Regions from separate parts of the Rhizobium sp. YAF28 genome, predicted to be linked through region 3. Evidence: predicted binding sites of a transcription regulator. Region 3 holds the regulator's gene; each other region holds the start of a gene.
The links. Region 3 encodes PhoB, which activates phosphate uptake and scavenging genes when phosphate is short. Its sites were predicted from a motif close to TGTCATNNANCTGTCAT; they were not measured.

Region 1 (5,915 bases), on a different contig from region 3:
GCTTTCGACCGTGGTGCGCGCCGACAAGATCATCGTGATGCAGCAGGGCCGCGTCGTCGAAGAAGGCAATCACGAGACGCTTGCGAAGGTCAGCGACGGACTTTACGCTCGCCTCAACAATCTGCAGAGGCCTTCGGCTTCTGATTCATACTGATCGGGATGACGGACTGACATGAGCGACGCTGCGATGAAACTGGTTGTGGTCGGAGCGGCAGGGCGCATGGGACAGACGCTCATCCGTCTCATCCATTCCATCGACGGCGCAACACTGCATGCAGCGGTCGCGCGGCCGGGCTCGCCCTTCGTCGGCAAGGATGCTGGTGAAATCGCCGGTCTTGGTGCCAACGGCATCATCATCGGCGACGATCCGCTGGCGGCCTTCCTGCATGCCGAGGGCGTGTTGGACTTCACCTCGCCCGCCGGCTCCATCGAATTTGCCGGTCTTGCCGCGCAGGCACGCATCGTCCACGTGGTCGGAACGACCGGCTGCTCCGACGAGGACAATGTCAGGATTGCCGCTGCCGCGCGCCATGCGCGCGTGGTCAAGTCGGGCAATATGAGCCTCGGCGTCAACCTGCTCAGCGTTCTCGTGCAGCAGGCAGCACAAGCGCTCGATCCCGCCGACTGGGATATCGAAGTTCTCGAAATGCATCACAAGCGCAAGGTCGACGCACCATCGGGCACGGCGCTGCTCTTGGGCGAGGCAGCGGCAAAGGGCCGCGCTGTCGATCTTGCCGCAAAATCGGTGCGCGTGCGCGACGGCCATACGGGCGCGCGGGAGGCGGGTGCGATCGGCTTTGCGACGCTGCGCGGCGGCTCCGTCATCGGCGAGCATTCGGTGCTCTTTGCCGGCGAAGGCGAAACCGTCACCCTATCGCACAGCGCAACCGACCGTTCGATTTTCGCGCGTGGCGCCATCAAGGCAGCACTCTGGGCGCGCGACAAGAAACCGGGGCTCTATTCCATGCTCGATGTTCTCGGGCTTTCTTCCCATTGATCATTTCTAGGAGGCATTTTTCATGAGCGGTACCCTCGTCCTCGTTCGCCACGGCCAGAGCGACTGGAATCTCAAAAATCTCTTCACCGGCTGGAAGGATCCTGATCTGACCGAACTCGGCATCCAGGAAGCCAATACCGGCGGTGAGGCACTTGCCGACTATGGCATCAAATTCGACATCGCCTTCACATCCGTGCTGGTCCGCGCTCAGCACACGCTGACGCTGATCCTCGACAAGGTCGGCCAGCCGGACCTCGAGACGATCCGCGACCAGGCGCTCAACGAGCGCGACTATGGCGATCTCTCCGGTCTCAACAAGGACGATGCCCGCGCCAAGTGGGGCGAGGAGCAGGTGCATATCTGGCGCCGCTCCTACGACGTTCCGCCTCCGGGCGGCGAAAGCCTGCGCGACACCGGCGCCCGCGTCTGGCCTTACTATCTGACGGAAATCCTTCCGCGCGTCCTGCGCGGCGAAAAGGTGCTGGTTGCCGCGCACGGCAATTCGCTGCGCTCGCTGGTCATGGTTCTCGACAAGCTCAGCCGCGAACAGGTTCTGTCGCTCAATCTGGCGACCGGCGTGCCGATGGTCTACAAGCTGAAGGCAGATTCCACCGTCGCTTCCAAGGAAGTGCTCGGCGACATGTCGAACGCGCACTGATCGCAATCAGACACGGATAAAGCTGGAGGCCGGGCTCATGCCCGGCCTTTTCAGTTTTACCGTTTTCAGTTTTCGATGGTGAATTGGACGCGGTCGGCAGCAAAACGGCTGATCGAATATTGCACCGGCACGCCCTCCAGATCGGTGTTCATCGCCTTGGTGATCAGCAGGACGGCGCCCGGCGTCAGCTCAAGATCGGCAATATCGCCGGAATCGGCGTGAGCGGCGGTGATCTCCGTCGTGGCGCGCACATAGTCCGACAGGCCGAGCACCGCAAAAGCCTTGGTGATGGACTCCGTCTTCCGGTAGGCCTCGCCGATGCCGGCAAAGCGTGCGGCCGGGAACCAGCTCGTCCCACGCGAGACAGGCCGCTTATCCGCCTCCCGCACCGTTTCCAGCCGGATCACGGGCATGCCCTGTTCGATCTGCAACCAGCGAGCCACCTCAGAATTCGCCGCCTCTTCCGCGTGGCCAAGCAGGAGAGCGCGGGTTTCTCGCGCCTGATCTCTGATACCGTCGGTGAAACGGGTACGGCGGCTGATCGGAAAATTCAGGCGCTCCTTACGCTCGATCAGCGTGCCGCGGCCCTGCACCGCACGCACGATGCCTTCCTGCGCCAATGCAGCCAGCGCGCTGCGGACCGTGTGCCTGTTGACGCCGAACTGCAGCGCCAGAACGGTTTCCGGCGGCACCATGCCCGTTTCGTCATAGGCGCCGCTGCTGATCGCCTCGCGGATCCTGTCTGCAATCTGCCGCCAGAGCGCCACTCCGGTCTGCCGCTGCACCTGCTTCAGTCCTGCCATTCCACCCCTGCCCTCATCATTTTCTGGCCAGCTCATTTTCGGGCGTGCCGTGTCACACGCTTGTCACGTCATCGATTTAGGGATAGGTATAGCTTGTATGGTTGTCTATATCAATAGACATTTCGAGGAAAAGATGATGACGGCAGCGGAGAAGACCGAAGCTGCGGCGCGGACGGATGACGGGCGTAAACGCACTGTCGATCTGCTCGCCCGGGCCGAGACACAGGAATTACTGGCAGCGTGGGATGGGCTTGCCGAAAAGCCGGCGGTGCAGCCGGTGCGCGGCCCCGAGACGGGCCTCGTCATGGTTCGCGGCCGCATTGGCGGCGGCGGGGCGCCCTTCAATCTCGGCGAAGTGACGGTGACGCGCGCAACGGTGCGCCTTGCCTCAGGTTCCGTCGGCCATGCCCAGGCGCTTGGCACCGACCGCGAGAAGGCGCGACTTTCCGCGATCTTCGATGCGCTCTGGCAGGAGGAAGCCACCAAGGGCTTCGTCGAAGAAAAGCTGCTTTTGCCGATCGCCCAGCGGATCGCCGATGACATCAATCGCAAGGCTGAGGAAACGGCCGCGACCCGCGTCGACTTCTTCACCATGGTGCGGGGAGACAACTGATGAGCCTCAAGACCGATGTTCTGACCGGCGGCTTCACCGAGCCGGTCTTCCAGGCCCAGAGCGTGTTCAAGATGCTGATGGACGGCATGGCCCGGCCCGGCACGATCCAGTCTGTCGCGCCCGACGTCGCGCCGCCCGCGCTGCTCGGCATCGCCGCCAGCGCAATCGGCCTGACGCTCTGTGACCACGATACCCCCGTCTGGCTTTCCGCGGGGCTCGCGAAGTCCGCAATTCCCGAATGGCTGAGCTTCCACACCGGCGCGCCGCTGACCGCCGAAAAGGCCGAAGCGCGTTTCGCCTTCATCGAAGCAGGCACGGCGCTTTCCACCTTCGGCCTCTTTGCCGCCGGTACACAGGAATACCCTGATCGTTCGACGACGGTCGTGATCGAACTTGCCGACCTCGAAGGCGGCCGCCGCCTGGCGCTGATGGGGCCGGGCATTCAGAGCGTGACCGAGATCGCGCCTGTCGGCCTGCCGGAGACTTTCCTGCGCCTCTGGACGGAAAACCGCGCGCTCTTTCCGCGCGGCGTCGACATCGTGCTGACGGCGGGCAAGCGTTTCCTCTGCCTGCCGCGCACCACCAAGATTACAGCAACGGAGATCTGAGCTCATGTATGTTGCCGTCAAGGGTGGCGAGGCCGCCATCGCCAATGCCCACCGCCTGCTCGCCGACCGCCGGCGCGGCGACCGCTCCGTGCCGGCGATCGGCATCGAGCAGATCGTCGAACAGCTGGCGCTCGCCGTCGACCGCGTCATGGCCGAAGCCTCGCTCTATGACCGCACGCTCGCCGCACTTGCCGTGCGCCAGTCGCGCGGCGACATGATCGAGGCGATCTTCCTGCTGCGCGCCTACCGCACGACGCTGCCGCGCTTCGGCTATTCCAGGCCGCTCAATACGGCCGGCATGCAGATCGAGCGCCGCATCTCCGCCACCTACAAGGATCTCCCGGGCGGCCAGCTGCTCGGCCCGACCTTCGACTATACGCACCGCCTGCTCGATCCCACGCTGCTTACTGACGAGACGGTGGAAGAGCCGGCACAGCGCGAGGCCGAAACCGGCCGCGTCATGCGCGTTTCCGAAATCCTCGGCCAGGAAGGGCTGATCGAAAACGATGGCGAGCTTCCCGAGGACCATGAGACGGGCGACCTGACGCGCGAGCCGATGGAATTTCCGATGACCCGCGATCTGCGCCTGCAGGCGCTTGCCCGCGGCGACGAAGGCTTCCTGCTGGCACTCGGCTATTCGACGCAGCGCGGTTACGGCCGCAACCACCCCTTCACCGGCGAGATCCGCATCGGCGAGGTCGAGGTGGAATTCGACGTGCCGGAGCTTGGCTTCACCGTCTCGCTCGGCACGATCCAGCTCACCGAATGCCAGATGGTCAACCAGTTCAAAGGTTCGGCCAAGGCTCCGCCGCAGTTCACCCGCGGCTACGGCCTCGTCTTCGGCCAGAGCGAGCGCAAGGCCATGGCCATGTCGCTGGTTGATCGCGCATTGCGGGCTGAAGAGCTCGGCGAGGACATTACCGCGCCGGCACAGGACGAGGAATTCGTCATTTCCCATTCCGACAATGTGCAGGCGACCGGCTTCGTCGAGCACCTGAAGCTTCCGCACTATGTGGACTTCCAGGCTGAACTTGACCTCGTCCGCCGCATGCGCCGCGAATTCGAAGCCGCCCGCAACAGCGGCGAGACCCAAAAGGAGGCCGCCGAATGAGTGATCTCGCCACCTACAATTTCGCCTATCTCGACGAACAAACCAAGCGCATGATCCGCCGGGCGATCCTGAAGGCGATCGCCATTCCCGGCTATCAGGTGCCCTTTGCTTCCCGCGAAATGCCGATGCCCTACGGCTGGGGCACCGGCGGTGTGCAGGTGACGGCCGCTATCATCGGACCTGACGACGTTCTCAAGGTCATCGACCAGGGTGCGGACGACACGACGAACGCCGTCTCCATCCGCGCCTTCTTCCAGAAGGTCGCCAATGTCGCCGTCACGACCCACACCAAGGACGCGACGATCATCCAGACGCGCCACCGCATCCCGGAGGAAAAGCTCGGAGCCGGCCAGGTTCTCGTCTACCAGGTGCCGATCCCGGAACCGCTGCGCTTCCTCGAACCGCGCGAGACCGAGACACGCAAAATGCATGCGCTGGAAGAATACGGCCTCATGCATGTGAAGCTCTACGAGGATATCGCCCGCAACGGCCGTATCGCCACGACCTATGCATATCCGGTCAAGGTCAACGGCCGCTATGTCATGGATCCCTCGCCGACGCCGAAATTCGACAATCCGAAGATGCACAAGTCCGAAGCGCTGCAACTGTTCGGCGCCGGCCGCGAAAAGCGCATCTATGCCGTGCCGCCCTATACCGACGTCGTCAGCCTTGATTTCGAAGACCATCCCTTCGAAATCCAGCGCTTCGGCAAGCCCTGCGCGCTCTGCGGCGCAGAGGACGTCTATCTCGACGAGGTGATCCTCGACGACAAGGGCGGGCGCATGTTCGTCTGCTCCGATACCGACCATTGCGAAGACCGCCGCGCGCACGGACATGCCGGCGAAATGCTGGCCCGGGAGGCTGCAGAATGACCGAAACACCGCTTCTCAAAGTCAACGACCTCTCGAAGTTCTACGGCAACCGCATCGGCTGCCGGAACGTCTCCTTCGAGCTGTGGCCTGGTGAAGTGCTCGCCATTGTCGGCGAATCCGGCTCGGGCAAGACGACGCTGCTGAACTGCATTTCCACCCGGCTGATGCCGACCACTGGCAGTGTCGAGTACCACATGCGTGACGGCACCTACCGCGACCTCTACCACATGAACGAGGCCGAGCGCCGCTTCCT
Region 2 (5,915 bases), on a different contig from region 3:
CGGAACCCCGACACGGCCTTCACGTTTTCGTGGACGGTTGTTATGAGCCCGGTACGCGGCACGGCGGGTGGGCCTTCGTCGCCTACCGCGATGGCGTGGAAATCGCGTCCGGTTTCGGCGGCGTAGAAGATTCCGCCAACAATGCGATGGAACTGACTGCAGTGCTCGAGGCGGCAATCTGGATCAGCCGCACAGCAGAGGGCGTGGCAGCGGTCATCTGGTCCGATTCCGTCTACGCCGTAGACGGCTGCAACAGCTGGCGTCCTATCTGGAGGAACAATGGCTGGAAGAAAAGCAACCCAGGTGGCAAGGCCAGAAACCGGGCGATCTCGGATGCGGAACTCTGGAAAGCCGTCGATATCGCGCTATCCCAGAATCCATTGATAGCGATTGCCTGGTGCAAGGGCCATTCCGGCATTGAAGGTAACGAACGCGCCGACGAGCTGTCGGATCAGGGACGCCGATCCATACGGCGTGCCTGATATGCCGGAAGCCAACGGCCGTCGCTTCGCAGACGGCCGCAGCGCGGCTTACGCCGGCTGCGATGCCTCGACAACAGCAAGGGCTGCCATGTTGACCACGCCGCGAGACGTGACGGACGGCGCCAGGATATGGGCCGGCATTGCGGTGCCGAGCAGGATCGGGCCGACATGCAGGCCGTCGGTCATCGACTTGACGACGCCGAGCGTGATGTTGGCCGCATCGAGGTTCGGGAAGACCAGCAGGTTGGCTTCGTCATGCAGCGTCGTGTGTGGCATGACGCGGCGGCGCAGCTCCTCAGAGATCGCGCTTTCGCCGTGCATTTCGCCGTCGACCTCGAGATCAGGAGCCGCTTCACGCACCAGTTGCAGCGCATTGCGCATCTTGGTGGCGCTTTCGGATTCGCGCGAGCCGAAGTTCGAATGGGAGACGAGGGCAGCGCGGGGGGTGATGCCGAAGCGCTTGATTTCCTCAGCTGCCAGCACTGTCGCCTCGGCGATTTCCTCGGCCGTCGGATTGAAGGTCACATAGGTGTCGGTGAAGAAGGTCGCGCCGCGCTGCGAGATCAACAGGCTGAGCGCGGAAAAGTCGCGCACATTCGGGCGCTTGCCGATGATCTGGCGCACGTCGCGGAGGTGTTTCTCGTAACGCCCTTCGAGGCCGCAGATCAGGGCATCGGCTTCGCCGCGCTTCAGCGCCAGGGCACCGATGACGGTCGTGTTGGTACGAACGATGGTGCGCGCTGCCTCCGGGATGACGCCGCGGCGACCGACCAGCTGCAGATAGAGATCGACATATTCGCGGAAGCGCGGATCGTCCTCGGGGTTGATGACCTCGAAATCCGACAGAGGGCGGATGCGCAGGCCGTAACGCTTCAGGCGCGTTTCGATGACCTGCGGGCGGCCGATGATGATCGGCTCGGCAATGCCTTCTTCGATCAGGACCTGGGCGGCGCGCAGCACGCGCTCGTCTTCACCTTCCGAGAAGACGACGCGCTTGCGCTCTGCCGTCTTTGCCGCCGTGAAGATCGGCTTCATGATGAAGCCGGAGCGGAAGACGAAGCGGTTCAGATGGTCGAGATAGACATCGAAATCGGTGATCGGCCGACGGGCGACGCCGCTTTCGGCAGCAGCCTTTGCGACAGCAGGCGCGATGCGAAGGATGAGGCGCGGGTCGAAGGGCGAGGGGATGAGATAGTCGGGGCCGAAGACCGGGGTTTCACCGGAATAGGCGCGGGCAGCAACGTCCGACGGCTCCTCGCGGGCGAGGGCCGCGATGGCGCGCACGGCCGCCATCTTCATTTCCTCGTTGATCGTCTCGGCGCCACAGTCCAGCGCACCCCTGAAAATATAGGGGAAGCAGAGGACGTTGTTGACCTGGTTCGGGAAGTCCGAGCGGCCGGTGCAGATCATCGCATCCGGGCGGGCAGCGCGGGCGAGGTCCGGCATGATTTCCGGCGTCGGGTTGGCAAGCGCCATGATGAGCGGCTTTTCGGCCATCTGCGCCAGCAGTTCCGGCTTCAGGACGCCGGCGGCGGAGAGGCCGAGGAAGACATCAGCGCCGCCGATATTTTCGGCGAGCGTGCGCGTGTCGCTCTTCTGGGCGTAGATCGCCTTCCACTCGTCCATCAGCTCGACGCGGCCTTCATAGACGAGGCCTTCTAGATCGTGGACCCAGATGTTTTCGCGCTTGGCACCGAGCGTCACCAGCAGGTTGAGACAGGCAAGGGCTGCCGCACCGGCGCCTGACGCGACGATCTTGACCTCATCGATCTTCTTGCCGGCGAGTTCCAGGCCGTTGAGGATGGCGGCTGCGACGATAATTGCGGTGCCGTGCTGGTCATCGTGGAAGACCGGGATCTTCATCTTTTCGCGCAGCTGCTTCTCGATGCGGAAGCATTCCGGGGCCTTGATGTCTTCAAGGTTGATGCCGCCAAAGGTCGGCTCGAGCGAGGCGACGGTAGCGACCATCTGATCGACATCTGGCGCATCCACTTCGATATCGAAGACGTCGATGCCGGCAAACTTCTTGAAGAGGACGGCCTTGCCTTCCATGACCGGCTTGGAGGCGAGCGGGCCGATGTTGCCGAGGCCGAGCACGGCGGTGCCGTTGGAGATGACGGCAACGAGATTGGCGCGGGACGTATAGTCGGCAGCCTGCTCCGGATTGTCACGGATGGCGAGGCAGGGAGCGGCGACACCCGGAGAATAGGCGAGCGCCAGATCGCGCTGGTTGCCGAGCGGCTTGGTCGCCTGGATTTCCAGCTTGCCGGGGCGTGGATAGCGGTGGAAGAAAAGCGCCTGCTCGTCGAGGCTGCCGCCCGTCAAATTCTTTTCCGATTTGGATTTTTCCTGGTGATCCATCGCCGCCTCCAGCGTTGTTCGAAGTCTTTTGAAGACTCCTCCATACATCAATCGACCGGTCGGAACAGTACGGAAATAGCCGCAGCTGAACTTTTTGACCTGATGGTAACGGGGAGCTGACATTGGCCGGTGGATTGAACGGCTTTGCAGGCCTTTCCTGCGGTTTGTCATCTTCCTGATACACGAGTCTGATTTTGGAAGACCAGACGAAGAACGATGGGACACGAGCGGAAAGGCTTGTGACAGACATGATGGAACCTCGGCGCTTCCGCACCCTCTTCATTTCCGATGTGCATCTCGGCTCGAAAGCCGCCAAGGCGGATTTCCTGCTGGATTTCCTGAAATACCACGAGGCAGACACGATCTACCTCGTCGGTGATATCGTCGATGGCTGGCGCCTGAAGCGCAGCTGGTACTGGCCGCAGGTCTGCAACGACGTGGTCCAGAAGCTCCTGCGCAAGGCGCGCAAGGGTACGCGCGTCGTCTATATTCCCGGCAATCACGACGAATTCCTGCGCGCCTTTCCGGGCATGCATTTCGGCGGCATCGAGGTCGTCGAGCGCATCATCCATGACGGCGCCGACGGCAAGAAGTACCTGATCCTGCATGGCGACGAATTCGACGTCGTCGTGCGCAACGCTCGTCTGCTCGCCTATCTCGGCGACTGGGCCTACGACACGGCGATCCGCATCAACATCGTGCTCGCAGCGGTCCGCCGCCACCTCGGCATGCCCTACTGGTCCTTCTCGGCCTGGGCCAAGCTGCAGGTTAAACACGCCGTCAACTTCATCGGCGAGTTCCAGCGTGTGGTTGCCGAGGAAGCCCGCAAGAGCGGCGCCGACGGCGTCATCTGTGGCCATATCCATCACGCCGTGATCGAGGATATGGACGGCATCCGCTACATCAATACCGGCGACTGGGTCGAAAGCTGCACGGCGATCGTCGAGCATGAAGACGGCACGTTCGAACTCATCACCTGGCGTGCGCTGACCAGCAACGTGCCAGCACTGACATCGGTCGAATTGCTGGAAGAGGGCGATCTCGCCCCGCAGGCTGCCTGAATAATGTGTGCGTACCGCATCGGCGGTCTCCGCCGGTGCATCATGAATTTAGCCGTTGCCATCAGGCGACAGGCCCTATTTATTTTTTAAATCGTTTCGATTTATATCCGTATCGTTTCGATCGGGCTATTTCTCGCCATAGTCGTGTTTGATGGGATGTGTTAGGCAACGCACAGTTTCCTTCAGGTCCATCATGATTCCCGCACAAAATCCCTCGATGGGTGAGGGAGCGCCGCCGCGCTTCCGGCAGCTTAGCGCGCTTTGTTACAGTGCGCCGCTGTTGGTCAACGGTATCGTCCTGCCCTTCTTCCCCGTCTGGCTTGCGACTCATCAGTTCAACGATCATCAGATCGGCACGATCCTCGCCGTACCGATGGTGGTGCGCGTTCTCGTGGCGCCGATCGTGGCGGTCTTTGCCGACCGCATGCAGGAGCGGGCGCATGTGCTCCTATGGTCGGGCATCCTCTCGCTGCTGACGGCGATTGCGCTCTACTGGACAAGCAATTTCTGGCCGGTGCTGATCGTCTTTGCGCTACAGGGCGCGACCTTCGCCCCTTATGTGCCCGTCGTCGAATCGATCGTGATTTCGGGTGTGCGCCGCTGGGGGCTTGATTACGGCTCCATGCGCGTCTGGGGCTCGATCGCTTTCATTATTTCGACGCTCACCGGCGGCGAGCTGGTCGGGCGCCGGGGTGGCGGCATGGTGCTGCCCGTGATGATCTTCGGCTTCGTGCTGACGATTACGATGGCGGTCTTCTGTCCCCGTATCGGGCCGACACGGCGGCGCGGCCAGCCGATCAATCTTCCGGCGACTACGGGCAGCGGGCTGCGCGAGCCGCATCTGCTGCTTTTGCTGCTCGGCGTTTCGATCCAGCAGGCAAGCCATGCGCTGCTCAACGCCTTTTCATCGATCTACTGGCACCAGCTCGGCTTTTCGGGCGCCGAAGTTGGCATGCTCTGGAGTGCGGGGGTGGCCTCTGAGGTGACGGTGTTCTTCCTGTCGCGGCGCCTCAACCGCCGCTTCAATGCCTGGACACTGATCCGCTTCGGCTGCGCCGTCAGCATCTGCCGCTGGGTGTTTTTCCCGACGGAGACCAGCTTTATCGGCTTCTTCATGCTGCAATGCCTGCACGGCTTCACCTATGCTTTCGTGCATACCGGCGTGCAACGGCGCATCGTCGCGACGGTGCAGGAGACGCAGGAAGCCTCGGCCCAGGGTGCCTATTTCTTCTATATCGGCATGGCCTCGGGCCTTATGACGATCGCTTCGGGCTATATCTATTCCGCGCTCGGCCTCGACAGCTATTATGTCATGGCCTGTGTCGCCGCCTTTGGGCTCGCCCTCGTCATCATCGCCTATTACCTTCAGCCCCAGAGGCTGGCTTCCGGCGGAAATACGAGAGAGCCGGCATAATTCAGGCCGGGCTCGCGGTCGCGGGCAAGCAGCAGCGGACCGTCGAGGTCGACGAAATCGGCATCCTGCGCCAAAAGCACGGCAGGCGCCATCGCCAGCGATGTGCCGACCATGCAGCCGATCATGATCGAGAAGCCAAGCCGTTGTGCTTCTTCCTTCATTTCCAGCGCTTCCGTCAGGCCACCGGTTTTATCGAGCTTGATGTTGATCGCGTCGTAACGATCGGCAAGGCTGGCAAGGTCGCCGGTGTGGTGGACGCTTTCATCGGCGCAGATGAGTACATGGCGGGCAATCTCGGCCAGCATGTCGTCGCGTCCGGCCGGCAGCGGCTGCTCTACCAGCGCGATATTGGCTTCGGCAGCGATGCGCAGGTGATGTTCCAGCCGGTCTTCCGGCCAGCCTTCATTGGCATCGAGAATGATGGCGGAATCGGGCGCGGCGGCGCGCACAGCCCGAATGCGGCTCTCGTCATCGTCAGTGCCGACCTTGACCTTCAGGAGCGGGCGCTGCGCATGCTCGCGGGCCTGGGCCGCCATGACATCGGGTTCGCCGAGCGAGATCGTATAGGCCGTGGTCAGCGGCTTCAGCTTGCGCAGA
Region 3 (5,915 bases):
GAGCTTGCCGGTACGGCCGACGCCGGTCTGCACCTCGTCGAGGATCAGCAGCAGGCCATGCTCATCGCAGAGCTGGCGGAGCGCTTTCATGAATTCGGACGTTGCTGGGCGGACACCGCCCTCGCCCTGCACCGGCTCGATGAGGATGCCGGCGGTCTTGTCGGTAATAGCGGCACGGACAGCCTCGACATCGCCAAAGGGCACCTGATCGAAACCAGGGGTCTTCGGGCCGAAACCTTCGAGATATTTCTCCTGGCCGCCGGCGGCGATGGTCGCCAGCGTACGGCCGTGGAAGGCGCCATCGAAGGTGATGATGTGGAAGCGCTCCGGATGCCCCTTGGAGAACTGATAGCGGCGCGCAGTCTTGATGGCGCATTCGAGAGCCTCGGCGCCTGAATTGGTGAAGAACACCTTGTCGGCGAAAGTGGCATCCGTCAGACGCTTGGCGAGCTTCTCCTGCCCCGGCACTTCATAAATATTGGAGAGATGCCAGACCTTGTCGGCCTGATCCTTGAGAGCGGCCACAACGTGCGGATTGCCATGCCCCACGGAGGTAACGGCAACGCCCGCGCCGAAATCCAGATATCGCTCGCCCGTTTCGGTGATCAGCCACACGCCCTCGCCTCGCTCGAACCGCAGCGGGGCACGAGAATAGGTATCATAAAGCGGCGAGGCTTCAGCCATGGCGCAATCTCCTGGTCAGGCTCTAAGGCAACGGACTCCGGCTAAGAAAACCAGGCCCGAAAAATCAAAAATGCCGCCTTGCGGCGGCAGGAAGCACTATTTACTTTTCGCACTGCAATGTCAACAAAACTGAGGATTTAGCACATGCGTCAAGCCTCAAATCAGACTTGCAGGTCTATCAACAGCTAATGTTGCAGAAATGACTCTCCGGGGAAGCAAGTTGGGGAAAACCCCGAATTCGGATTCATCGGATTCACGCGACTCTTGTCACAGAGTCAGGCTCACACTAGGTTAAAGTTCAATTACTAGACTGCATGCGGCGGAACTAGTCACCAAAATTGATCAGGCGTTTCTTGCTTCGGAGACTTCCGAGGCAACGGTGAGGGATTCTGCCATCACCAACGCGAAAGGTGGAGACAGGGCAATGAACTGGACAGACGAGCGTGTCGAGAAGCTCAAGAAGCTTTGGTCAGAGGGGCTGAGCGCCAGCCAGATCGCTGCGCAGCTTGGCGGAGTGAGTAGAAACGCTGTTATCGGCAAGGTTCACCGGCTCAGTCTTCCCGGCCGCGCCAAGGCCGGCGGCACGGCAACCGCTGCGCGCGCAACGAAGCGCAATACGTCGGCTCCGCGCGCCCCGAACTATGCGTCTCGCATCACCACCCGCACCGTTACCCGCCAGCAGGGCGCAACGATGCTGAAGGAAGAGATCGAGATCGAAACGGTCGAGGAAATGGAATACGTGCCGGCCAAGAATGTGGTCGTGCCGATTTCACGCCGCCTTGGCCTGACGGAACTGACGGAGCGCACCTGCAAGTGGCCGGTCGGCGATCCGCTGAAGGACGACTTCTACTTCTGCGGCTGCGACTCCCCGGATTCCTCGCCCTATTGCAACTATCACCAGCGCCTCGCCTACCAGCCGGTCAGCGAACGCCGCAAGGCTGTCCGGGTCGCCTGACCCGCGATCTTCCAACAGACGCAACGTACCATCACCCCTCCTCGCCTATGCGCGGAGGGGTGATTTTTTTAGCCGGCACAGGAGGACTGGAAAACCGCTCCTGACCACGACTATCTGCCGGAGGCCGATCTCTGCCGGTCGTTCACCATGCCTGACAATGCGAAGTTACGTGGCCAACACCACCGATGTGTTTCAGCCCCAGGCTGGCATGGAACGGTGGTCATGGCGCTGTAACGCGATTTTCTGATGCAGATGCGGTATTCTCGTGGAGTAGCACGGCGCAAACAGTCGGTCAGGGGTGCCAATGGAGATCGATCCAAAGCGGATGACAATGGGGTTCGTCGGGACGGGCACGATTACCGAGGCCGTCGTCACCGGATTGGGCAAGACAGCGTTTCGCGACACACCGATCGTGCTGTCACCGCGCAGCGCAAGCGTCGCCGCCCGCCTTGCGGCGGCAAACCGGAATGTGTCGATCGCTTTGGGGAACCAGGATGTTCTCGACCGATCCGATCTCGTATTTGTGGCGGTGAGGCCGCAAATTGCCGAGGAGGTCATCCGCTCGCTCCGATTTCGGCCGGGCCACCATGTCATCAGCTTCGTCGCGGCCACGCCAATGGATCAACTGCTGGCGTGGATCGATCAGCCAGTTCGCCTGAGCCTGGCAATTCCACTTCCGTTCATCGCAGATCTTCAGGGCGCGACTGCGATCTACCCGCCCGACGAGGTTTCCCACGCCCTCTTTTCGGCGCTCGGAACGGCGATCCAGGTTGAAAACAGACCTGAGTTCGAACTTCTCGCGGTGGCGAGCTGCCTGATGGCCACCTATTTCGGCATCCTGGACGCGACGTCGACCTGGCTGCAGAGCCAAGGGCTTTCGAGAACGGCTGGCGACGCCTACCTCCGTCAATTGTTTTCCGGCCTCGCCCATGCTGCCCGTTCGAAACCTGTCGCGAGTTTTGATGAACTCATCGGCGAGCATTCGACCAAGGGCGGATTGAATGAACAGGTGCTCGAAGACTTTCGCGATTTCGGTGGCGCTGTGGCTCTGCAAAAGGCTCTTGATCGAGTTCTTGCACGCATTCGTCTGTAGAAAGCAAACCCTCTTGAAGTTCGCTTTCGGCGCCTAGTGTCGGCTTCCAGAAGAAGCTGTGCTTCGCCGAGACAGGTCGCTTCAAGCTCGACGGACAGGGCGGGCCTACCCATCGCTGTTTCTTCAGAAGGACACCAGATAAGCAAACGGGCCGCCCGGCAAGCGAGCGACCCGTCTGGACCTCCGATCACTCGGATCAGGCTTCCATGGAATATCCCGCGCCGCGGACGGTGCGGATGACATCCTGCATGTTGGAGAAGTTCAGCGCCTTACGCAGGCGCCCGACATGGACGTCGACGGTACGTTCGTCCACGTAGATATCGTGGCCCCAGACGCCATCCAGAAGCTGCGAGCGGGAGAAGACCCTGCCCGGCGACGACATCAGGAATTCGAGCAGGCGGAATTCGGTCGGGCCGAGGCGCACTTCGCGGCTCTTGCGATGAACGCGATGGGTTTCGCGATCGAGCTCGATATCACCACACTTCAGAACGGTGGAGAGAACCTCCGGACGGGCGCGTCGCAGCATCGCCTTGACGCGGGCAACGAGTTCCGGCGTGGAGAAGGGCTTGACGACATAGTCGTCCGCGCCGGTCGAGAGACCGCGAACGCGTTCGCTCTCTTCGCCGCGTGCCGTCAGCATGATGATCGGCAGGCGCTCGGTCTCCGGCCGCATGCGCAGCCGGCGGCAGAGTTCGATGCCGGAAACGCCCGGCAGCATCCAGTCAAGGATGAGCAGGTCCGGCGTGCGCTCCTGAAGCCGGATTTCGGCCTCGTCGCCACGGAGGATCGTATCCACCTCGAAACCTTCAGCCTCGAGGTTGTAGCGGAGAAGCACACTCAGCGCCTCTTCATCTTCAACAACTGCAACTCTTGGGATCATGCGTGTCAGTCTCCTAATGCATGATCCTTAAACCGGGGGTGATTTAAGCAACGGACCATGCAGAAACTTGGAATTGGCTGCGACCTTTGCGCGCCCCAGCGCAGGGCGCGCACGCAATTGGCAGGTCCGGATTACTCCGTCACCGCACCGACGGTATTGGAGCTGTCGTCCTTCGGACGCTCACCCTCCGGCTGGGCGCCGGTTGCCATGTAATAGATCGTCTCAGCGATGTTGGTCGCATGGTCGCCGATGCGCTCGATGTTCTTGGCGCAGAAGAGAAGATGCGTGCAGCTCGTGATGTTGCGCGGATCTTCCATCATGTAGGTGAGGAGTTCGCGGAACAGCGAGGTGTACATCGCGTCGATCTCGTCGTCGCGCTCGCGGATGGACTTGGCCTTGTCCGCAGAACGCGTCGTATAGACGTCGAGCACTTCCTTGAGCTGGACGAGCGCCAGTTCGGAGAGATGCTCGAGACCGCGGGCGAGCTTGCGCGGAACGCCGGTGCTCTGGACGGCGATGACGCGCTTTGCGGTGTTCTTGCCGAGGTCGCCGACACGCTCGAGGTCGGCGGCGATGCGGATCGAACCCATGATCTCGCGAAGGTCGGAGGCCATCGGCTGGCGACGGGCGATCGTGACGATCGCCTTGTCGTTGATTTCGCGTTCCGCGTGATCAAGGATCACGTCGTCGGAAATGACCTTCTGGGCGAGCGCAGTGTCGCCGTTGACCAGCGCACGGACGGCCTCGCCGACCATCTGTTCGGCAAGACCACCCATCTCGGAAATGCGCCGGGACAGGAATTTCAGATCGTCATCGTAAGCGGAAAAAATATGTGTCGATGCCATGGGGCTTTGTCCTCGAAAATCGGGAAGGCTTCACATCGCCAAAATCAGCCGAACCGGCCCATGATATAGTCCTGGGTGCGCGGATCGTCGGGATTGGTGAACATCTTGTCGGTGTCGTTTTCCTCGACCAGGTTGCCGAGGTGGAACATGGCCGTACGCTGTGATACGCGCGCGGCCTGCTGCATGGAATGCGTCACGATGACGATGGTGTAGTTTTCACGCAGCTCATGGATCAGCTCTTCGACCTTGGCAGTCGCGATCGGGTCGAGCGCCGAGCAGGGCTCGTCCATCAGGATGACTTCCGGGCTGACGGCAACGGCGCGTGCGATGCACAGACGCTGCTGCTGACCGCCGGAAAGGCCGGTGCCGGATTCATGCACGCGATCCTTGACCTCATTCCAGAGGCCGGCGCGCTGCAGGCTCGTCTCGACGATCTGGTCCAGGTCGGCCTTGGATTTGGCGAGGCCGTGGATGCGCGGTCCGTAGGAGACGTTTTCATAGATTGTTTTCGGGAACGGATTCGGCTTCTGGAACACCATGCCGACACGGGCGCGGAGTTCGACGACGTCGATGTCAGGATCGTAGATATCGTCGCTGTCGAGCGTGATCTTGCCGGTGACGCGGCAGCCATCGATCGTGTCGTTCATGCGGTTCAGCGACCGCAGGAAGGTGGACTTGCCGCAGCCCGACGGGCCGATCAGGGCGGTCACGGTGTTTTCGCGGACGTTCAGATTGACATCGAAAAGCGCGCGCTTCTCGCCGTAATAAACGGAGACATCCTGTCCGATCATCTTATACGGGACGTTGCTCATTTTCTGGTCCAGCGCCTTCTCAACTGCAGCTTCCGTCAACATGTTCATGATCTCTACTCCGTTTACCAGCGGCGCTCAAAGCGACGACGCAAGAGGATAGCTCCCATGTTCATGACGATCAGGAACAGGAGCAGGACGATAATGGCACCCGAGGTTCTTTCCACGAATGCGCGCTCGGCTTCGTTGGCCCACATGTAGACCTGAACCGGAAGCGCCGTGGAGGGATCGAGTGGACTGCTCGGCGCCTGGGCGACGAAGGCGACCATGCCGATCAGCAGCAGCGGCGCAGTTTCGCCGAGTGCGTGGGCAAGGCCGATGATCGTGCCGGTCAGGATGCCGGGCATTGCAAGCGGCAGCACGTGGTGAAACACCATCTGCATCTTCGAGGCGCCGAGGCCGAGGGCAGCCGCGCGGATCGACGGCGGCACGGCACGGAGCGCTGCACGCGTGGCGATGATGATCGTCGGCAGCGTCATCAGCGTCAGCACCAGGCCGCCGACCAGCGGTGCCGAACGCGGCAGGCCGGCGAAGTTGATGAAGACCGACAGGCCGAGCAGACCGTAGACGATCGACGGGACGGCGGCGAGGTTGTTGATATTGACCTCGATCAGGTCCGTCAGCTTGTTCTTCGGCGCGAATTCCTCAA

Region 1: a site for PhoB is predicted at 2,509-2,525, ahead of phnF (phosphonate metabolism transcriptional regulator PhnF). Genes of this name have one in related genera too.
Region 2: a site for PhoB is predicted at 3,009-3,025, ahead of AB4Z13_RS03310 (UDP-2,3-diacylglucosamine diphosphatase). Genes of this name have one in related genera too.

The regions. Positions count from the first base shown of each region.
Region 1 covers NZ_JBFRCX010000014.1:131,052-136,966, reverse strand. Annotated here, with positions in the region: gene AB4Z13_RS27735 (ABC transporter ATP-binding protein) at 1-154, shown strand, start outside; gene dapB (4-hydroxy-tetrahydrodipicolinate reductase) at 173-997, shown strand; gene AB4Z13_RS27725 (2,3-bisphosphoglycerate-dependent phosphoglycerate mutase) at 1,020-1,655, shown strand; gene phnF (phosphonate metabolism transcriptional regulator PhnF) at 1,721-2,458, opposite strand; gene phnG (phosphonate C-P lyase system protein PhnG) at 2,595-3,071, shown strand; gene phnH (phosphonate C-P lyase system protein PhnH) at 3,071-3,679, shown strand; gene AB4Z13_RS27705 (carbon-phosphorus lyase complex subunit PhnI) at 3,684-4,790, shown strand; gene AB4Z13_RS27700 (alpha-D-ribose 1-methylphosphonate 5-phosphate C-P-lyase PhnJ) at 4,787-5,662, shown strand; gene phnK (phosphonate C-P lyase system protein PhnK) at 5,659-5,915, shown strand, end outside.
Region 2 covers NZ_JBFRCX010000001.1:624,774-630,688, forward strand. Annotated here, with positions in the region: gene AB4Z13_RS03300 (ribonuclease H family protein) at 1-482, shown strand, start outside; gene AB4Z13_RS03305 (NADP-dependent malic enzyme) at 531-2,843, opposite strand; gene AB4Z13_RS03310 (UDP-2,3-diacylglucosamine diphosphatase) at 3,092-3,904, shown strand; gene AB4Z13_RS03315 (MFS transporter) at 4,098-5,318, shown strand; gene dgcA (N-acetyl-D-Glu racemase DgcA) at 5,270-5,915, opposite strand, start outside.
Region 3 covers NZ_JBFRCX010000004.1:326,851-332,765, reverse strand. Annotated here, with positions in the region: gene AB4Z13_RS11675 (aspartate aminotransferase family protein) at 1-684, opposite strand, end outside; gene AB4Z13_RS11670 (GcrA family cell cycle regulator) at 1,109-1,639, shown strand; gene AB4Z13_RS11665 (pyrroline-5-carboxylate reductase) at 1,944-2,732, shown strand; gene phoB (phosphate regulon transcriptional regulator PhoB) at 2,929-3,612, opposite strand; gene phoU (phosphate signaling complex protein PhoU) at 3,744-4,457, opposite strand; gene pstB (phosphate ABC transporter ATP-binding protein PstB) at 4,502-5,317, opposite strand; gene pstA (phosphate ABC transporter permease PstA) at 5,332-5,915, opposite strand, start outside.